DNA from 2 places in the Shewanella sp. BJSY2023SW007 genome. Region 2 is predicted to be linked to the other one. Evidence: riboswitches for the same ligand, from Rfam matches in the RefSeq annotation. Region 2 holds a riboswitch; the other holds the start of a gene.
The links. Region 2 has a riboswitch for cobalamin ahead of ACMHXE_RS18020 (ABC transporter ATP-binding protein). Riboswitches for the same ligand answer to the same signal wherever they lie in the genome.

Region 1 (3,409 bases), on a different contig from region 2:
GAAGTGAATATCCTGCTCGAGAGAGGCGCTGAAACCCAAGGTTATATTGCCCGGCGTGCTCAACAATACGTTCCACCGGGGCGCTGGGGCATCGGCCGTTATGAATGGGATTGCTTGCTGCATTATCAGTTGCCGAACGGCAGTGAGCATCAGATCTGGGATCCCCCTGGCCTGCTTTGTGACTCAAAAAGTGTCGGTGAGTTTGTGAGCCTTTGGTATTTGCCGGAGGAACCTGGCATAGCGCGCACCGATATCCAGTACTATCGAGAACAACAAAATACCTGGCTCGAGCTGTGGGGGATTCTAATCGCGCTATTGCCGCTGGCCATTGGCGGAAAGTTTGTGGGTAAAACCGTCCAGAGTTTGCGCTTTCTTCGGGCTCGGGAGCGGTTGTCGCCAATAGTTGAGCAGTTACTGGAGGCCGATAACCCCGCCGAGTTACTGGCATTACTTGAAGCCAACCGGGCCAGCCCGGCCAGTAGCTATTTGGGGCGGCAGGCCCTTGGCTATATCGCCGCCAGACCTGAATGGCAGGTGCGTTTTCTTGCTTGGTTTGTTCCCGTTTGTCTCAAGTGGGAGCAGCCAAGTAAAGGCGAGGGTGTTTCTGGTCTTGGGCTTTCATTGCAATTGGCGCTCGGTCGCCGCTACCCTGAGTTTACCCTGGCACTGCTCGATGGCATTCGCAGCCTGTTTGCTGAGCATGAGCTGGCGAAGATGGTCTTCTCCCAGCACCTTGCCGAGCTGCAACGCAAACCCTGGAGTGCTGAAATTCAAAAGCAATTCAACGCCTTGTTATTGGGGCGGCAAATGCCTTTGGGGGACAAAGGATTTATCCACACCGAAGTGAGCCGATTGGTTTGCCTGGAATGGCTTTTTAATAACCTGGAATCGCTGCCCGGTGTTTGGCCCAGCGCTGCGAGCGCCTTGCTCAAGGCACTCGTAGCACAGCCGCCACTGAATCCTTTGAGCCGTAAACAGCGTAAAAAACAAGCGCTGCATTGGCGCTATATTCTTGGCAGCCTGGCATCCAAGTCTAACTCAGGAGCAATTGGTCGAAAGCGCCAGGCACAGCTGGATCAAATTGAAGCCGATATCCAGGCTCTGGCCGCCAGCCGTGGTTTTACGCTGAGCAGATAAGATGAAAAAGCGTCGATACGCTATCTATTGGTGATATCTGTAAAACAATGACGACTGATGGGGTGAGATATCTCTGATTCTGTGGCCAATGGAAGGTAAATCTCTTTTCTGTCACTTTGCAGTTCATTCAGGTATGTTAAAATTGTTCGCTGTTTCAGGGAGTCAGAAACTCTGATGAAACTTTGGTCGCCTTAAGCCATTCAATAATTGGTGCGGCGTTTTCGGATCTTGGATCTGTTATTGGGAGAAAACATGGAACATTTCATCGGAGCCATCAAAAAATACGCCGACTTTACCGGTCGAGCTCGTCGGACAGAATACTGGATGTTTGTTCTGTTCTATATCATTTTCAGTATGGTTGTCAGTGCTATCGACTATGCACTGGGTACCACAGTGCTGGGGCTGATTTATTCTTTGGGTCTGCTATTGCCCTCTATTGCTATTGCGGCACGTCGTCTGCATGACACTGACCGCAGTGGTTGGTGGCAGCTGTTGGGACTAATCCCTGTTATAGGTTGGATCGTGCTGCTGGTTTTCTACTGCCAGGACAGCGAAGTAGGTGACAACCGCTTTGGCAGTAACCCCAAAGAGCTGGGTTAACAGCTAAGATAATGGAAAGGGAGCATCTGCTCCCTTTTTGTTTTTTAGGGTAAATCTGCAGCGGTCAGTCGGCGTCAAAATTAGACATTTATCCATATAGACGTCTATAATGCCCGCTCTCGGCCAGAGCCGAGAATGACAGCACAGTATTTTAGTCAACCTTTCGTGGTGCCCCGGAATTGAAGACCGGGGATAATCGGGAAGCCGGTGAGAATCCGGCACTGCCCCCGCAACGGTAAATGGTGAGAGACAGGCGCGCCCAAGTGGCGTCATAAAAGTCGGGTCTCGCGCGGTCAACCGCATAGCCAAAGTCCGGAGACCGGCCCTGGAGGTATTTCGATGATTTCGGTGGGCAGATCTCGAAATGCGGCAGCCAAGGGGTTCTCCCTGCCGTGGCACTCTTGCCCCGTTTCCCTTTCAGGAGTCAAAGGAAAATGGGTTTCAAACTAAATCACCTCGCGCTGCTTTGCGGTGCATTTACCTCAGTTCCCGTCATGGCGAGCGTGACGTCCCAGGCCGTGGATGAACAGCTGGTAGTCATTGGCCGTCAGGATGATACGCCGCTTAATATTGCTGCCAATGTGGTGGTCATAGATGCCGCTGATATTCAGCAAAGTGGTGCCAGCAATCTGAGCGAGTTGCTGCGTGGCCGCAGTGGCATTCAAATATCTGACAATAACTCAGGGCCTGTGCTGGCGATGCGCGGCTTTTCTGCCAGCCAAGCGGTGAATAACACCCTGATACTGATAGATGGGCGCCGACTCAATAATATCGATATTGCCGCCCCGAGCCTGAGTGCCATTGCAGTCAATCAGATTGAAAGGGTAGAGATCCTTTCCGGCAGCGCCGGGGTGCTCTATGGTGATCAGGCTGTCGGTGGGGTGATCAATATTATCACCAAGGCGCCCAGTGCCAGCGGTGGCAACTTGACCCTCTCAGGTGGCAGTTTTGACACCTACGAAGGCCGTGGCGATCTGTCCGGCGCCATCAATGACAACTGGCGTTACTATTTGACAGCTGCTTACAACGAGAGCGACAACTACCGTAAAAATAATGCCAACGAAACCGGTTCGGTACTGGGGCGTCTGCAATATGATTCAGAGTCGACCAACTTCTTTGTCGAAGGCAGTTACTACGATAACAAGCGCCAGACTCCAGGATCACTGACCCAAGCTCAGTTTGAAGCCGACTCTCGCCAGGCGACATCGACGCCGGGTGATTACAACCATGAGATGACTTCCGCCTGGCGTGGTCATATTCAGCGCCAGGTGCATGCCAACTGGGCTCTGGTTGCGGACCTTAACTACAGTGACACTCTAGTGTCCAGCGTCAGTTATGGTAGCCCAGGTCGGAACGAGCGCTCGCTGTTGGAATTCAATCCCAAGGCGCTGGGGCGTTATCAAACCCGCAATGGTGAACTGAGCATAGTCATAGGCGCCGATATTCAACGGGGTGAAACCGAGTTCGATCTCAGTTATATGCAGCGCAGCAATACCCAAACCATGACCAGCACCTATCTACAGGCCAATGTGCCGCTGACCAACAGCCTGAGCTATGTGGTGGGCGGACGCTATGCCAAGGTCAAGGATGAACTTAAGGATGGTAAGGTTTACCCCAATGGCATAGATCTGGATGAAGATGCTCATGCGCTTGAGTTGGGACTCAACTATCG
Region 2 (3,409 bases):
GCCCAGGCTCCAAAACAGCAAAGAGGTAGTGGCCTGCGGGGTGGAAAAATACAAGATCAAGCTGGTGAGGGCACTGAACATAAAGGAGATGGCGACCCCGGAGAGCAACATTCTCTCTATCTGGTTGCCGATATTCCTGCCCGCGAGCAGCAGTACCATGAGCACAGCCAAACTGGCACCGATAAAGGCTCCCAGCGGCAGCGATACCCCGGAGATGGCCGAACTCAGCCCAAGGCCGGTCGCCAGGGCGACCGAGACCACGGCGCCGAAGCTGGCGCCCGAGCTGATACCGAACAGGTAAGGATCTGCCAGCGGGTTGCGGGTCACCGCCTGCAATACATAACCCGACAGTGCCAGACCGCTACCGGCGATAAAGGCCAGCAAGATACGCGGCAGGCGCAGATCCCAGACGATACGCTCGCTGATGGCAGAAGGCTCACCCACTCCCAGCAGGTGTTTGCCAATCACTCTTGCCACATCGAAGAGGCTGATATCGGCGGCGCCAAAACCGGCGGCGGCCAAGGGTGTCAACACAGTGCCGAGCAGCAACAGCAGCCAGCACCAGTAAAGTCTGGGCAAGGGCCTGAGAAACCAGCCGATAAGCGAGCGCCCCGGTGCGGCCACGGAAGCATTCATGCGCCACCTCCCACCGAGCCTGGGCGCCGGTCAGTTTCCTTGTGAGCAACACAGGTTTCGGCCGAGGCAGGCCCTGCCATTGGCTCGACTATCGCAGCGCCGTGAACCTCGCCACTGGCGAGCGCCGCCGAGCTTAGAGCCTTGCCGTGACCAGGCTCTGGCGACTGATAGCCGTAAAAGTAGTGGATCAGCGGCCGTCCCAACTGCGGATGCGTCCCCACCTGGCAGCAAACACCGAAGACACCGGCAATTCTGTCTTCGGTCAATACGCTCTGGGGCGAGCCGTGGGCAATACAGCGGCCGTTATCCAGCAGCAAGAGTTCGTCACACAGGGCCGAGGCCAGATTGAGATCGTGAATCGAGGCGATCACCGTGACCCCCAGGCTGCGCACCAGCTCGAGGATCTGGATCTGATAGCGGATATCCAGATGATTGGTGGGCTCGTCCAGGATCAAAAGCTTGGGGCGCTGCACTATGGCGCGGGCAATCAAGGCCCTTTGCTTCTCACCGCCGGAAAGCTGCGCGAAAGGCTCTGCGGCCTTGTGCTGCAACCCGACCTGCGCCAATGCCGCCTGCACCTGGGCATTGTCGGTCGCCGATGGCATATCAAACAACCCCTTGTGGGGAGTCAGTCCCATGGCCACTAATTGAGTCAGATCCAGTGCCAGTTGGGCCGGGGTATCCTGCAGCACCACGGCCACCTCTTTGGCGAAGGCTTTGGCTGACAAGCTATTGATATCCTGCCCAAACAGCTGGATCTGGCCGCTGTCCGGGCGGATATAACGATAGAGGCAGCGCAGCAGGCTCGACTTACCGGCTCCATTGGGGCCTATGAGCCCGAGCATCTTGCCACATGGCAGCTCAAAACCCACATCGGCCAATACGCTGTGACCACCGGGAAGCCAGCTAAGCTGTTGCACCTTGAGTGCCAGGCTCATAACCGCCCCCCGACATTGAGCCTGTGACCGGCAGAAGGCTCAGGCTGCAGTGGAAGAATCATCTATTCGCTCCCCCGGTTTACCCGCCCGGGTTTCTGGTTTGGTTTATCAGCCTGGGCAGGTCTCCTGACTCGTCGCCAACGGCGACTCACAGTTGCGGGCACAGTCCGGGCTTTCCCGGTTCCCTGGGTTGGTTCACCTGCAAAGGTGCCAACACCCTGGCTGCTGCCGCACTTGGCGGCCATTTGGGGTTATTATCCCGGTTTTATCGCTCGGCACAATTGCCTGGCGCAATAGCGCAGCACAATCACCACCGGACGCTTGCTCCGCACTATTGCGGCCAGTGGAGCTTGCTGAAACACTGCCATTCTTGGTCACTTTCACCGCTGGCATCACGGCTGGCATAGAGGGTTATTCTGACCCAGGCCGCATAAGGTAGCTCCAAGGCGTTGAACACTGCCGCAGGCGGCATTTGCCCCGGCAGCAAAATCTCGGCCAACAGCAGCCGGATAACCCCGCTGTGAGTCAGGATCAGCGCCGCATCTGCGCTTGCTGAAGAACCAGAATCTCCTGAAACAGAGCCTTTTGAACCAGAGCTTTCGGAAGAATTAGCCTCTCTAGCAAGCCAGCGCTGCACCATAGTCTGCCAGCCATCCAACACCCGGCTACGAAAGGCTGGCAGCGATTCCCCGCCCGGCGGAGTATTGGCCACGGGGTCACGCCAGAAGGCTTTGGCCGCCTCGCTATGCTGTTGATAGACACTCGCCACCTTCATGCCGTCCCAGTCACCGAAGTCCAGCTCCCAGAGCCAGTCATGCTGCTGCAGCGGCGCCGGGAAATAATCAGGCATATCGGCCTTGAGCTCGGCGGCAAAGGCCTGGCAACGCTGGGCCGGGGAGCTCAGCAGCGCCAAGCTTTGGGGCGCACTCGGCAACTGCTCCAGCGCACTGCTAATAGCCCGCCAGCTGCGCCACATCTGCGCTTTGCCCTCATCGCTCAGGGCCACATCACTGCGGCCGCGGATAATCTCACCGCCTTCACATTCGCCGTGCCGCAGCAGATAGATATTCAGTTGCCTATGTTCAGCCACACACTTCTCCCATCAGAGTCCGGTGGTTACCGGACCAATTTAACCTTGCCGCAGGCCGCCGGAATCCGTATATTATGGACGTCTATACGTATAAATGTCCAAAATAACTTTCCGCGCCCACACACGCCTTTGGCTATCATGCCAGATAGTGTCCCGGGCGTCAGGTCGGCAGAGATGATGTCGCGGATGCCAAGCGCCGCGAATGTAAAACAGCAATAAGACAGGTATGAAAGGTAACCCTATGGCGACTTCACAGCACTCCCAAAGCCAGACAGAGCTCAAGCTCAAACAGACCCTCAAAGAGCGGATCCTGATTTTAGATGGCGCCATGGGCACCATGATCCAGGACTACAAGCTGGAAGAAGCCGATTACCGCGGCGAGCGCTTCAAAGATTGGCATTGCGATGTCAAAGGCAACAATGATCTGCTGGTACTGACCCAGAGCGAGATCATCAAGACCATTCACAGGGAATACCTGCTGGCCGGTGCCGACATCATAGAAACCAACACCTTCAACGCCACCACCATTGCCATGGCCGACTACGAGATGCAGAGCCTGGCGGCGGAGATCAATTACCAAGGCGCCAGAATCGCCCGAGAAGTGGCCGATGAAGTGGCTGCCGCCAGCGGTATTCCCCGCTATGTGGCCGGGGTGCTCGGCCCCACCAACCGCACCTGTTCCATCAGCCCGGATGTGAATGACCCCGGTTTTCGCAACATACATTTCGACGATCTTGTGTTGGCC

Region 1: another riboswitch for cobalamin. It lies ahead of ACMHXE_RS07900 (TonB-dependent receptor); the one in region 2 lies ahead of ACMHXE_RS18020 (ABC transporter ATP-binding protein).

Annotation. Positions count from the first base shown of each region.
Region 1 is NZ_JBKORL010000047.1:3,701-7,109, forward strand. It holds gene ACMHXE_RS07890 (hypothetical protein) at 1-1,137, shown strand, start outside; gene ACMHXE_RS07895 (DUF805 domain-containing protein) at 1,390-1,737, shown strand; cobalamin riboswitch at 1,887-2,080, shown strand; gene ACMHXE_RS07900 (TonB-dependent receptor) at 2,172-3,409, shown strand, end outside.
Region 2 is NZ_JBKORL010000101.1:5,371-8,779, forward strand. It holds gene ACMHXE_RS18015 (FecCD family ABC transporter permease) at 1-636, opposite strand, end outside; gene ACMHXE_RS18020 (ABC transporter ATP-binding protein) at 633-1,574, opposite strand; cobalamin riboswitch at 1,673-1,810, opposite strand; gene ACMHXE_RS18025 (histidine phosphatase family protein) at 1,906-2,664, opposite strand; gene metH (methionine synthase) at 2,906-3,409, shown strand, end outside.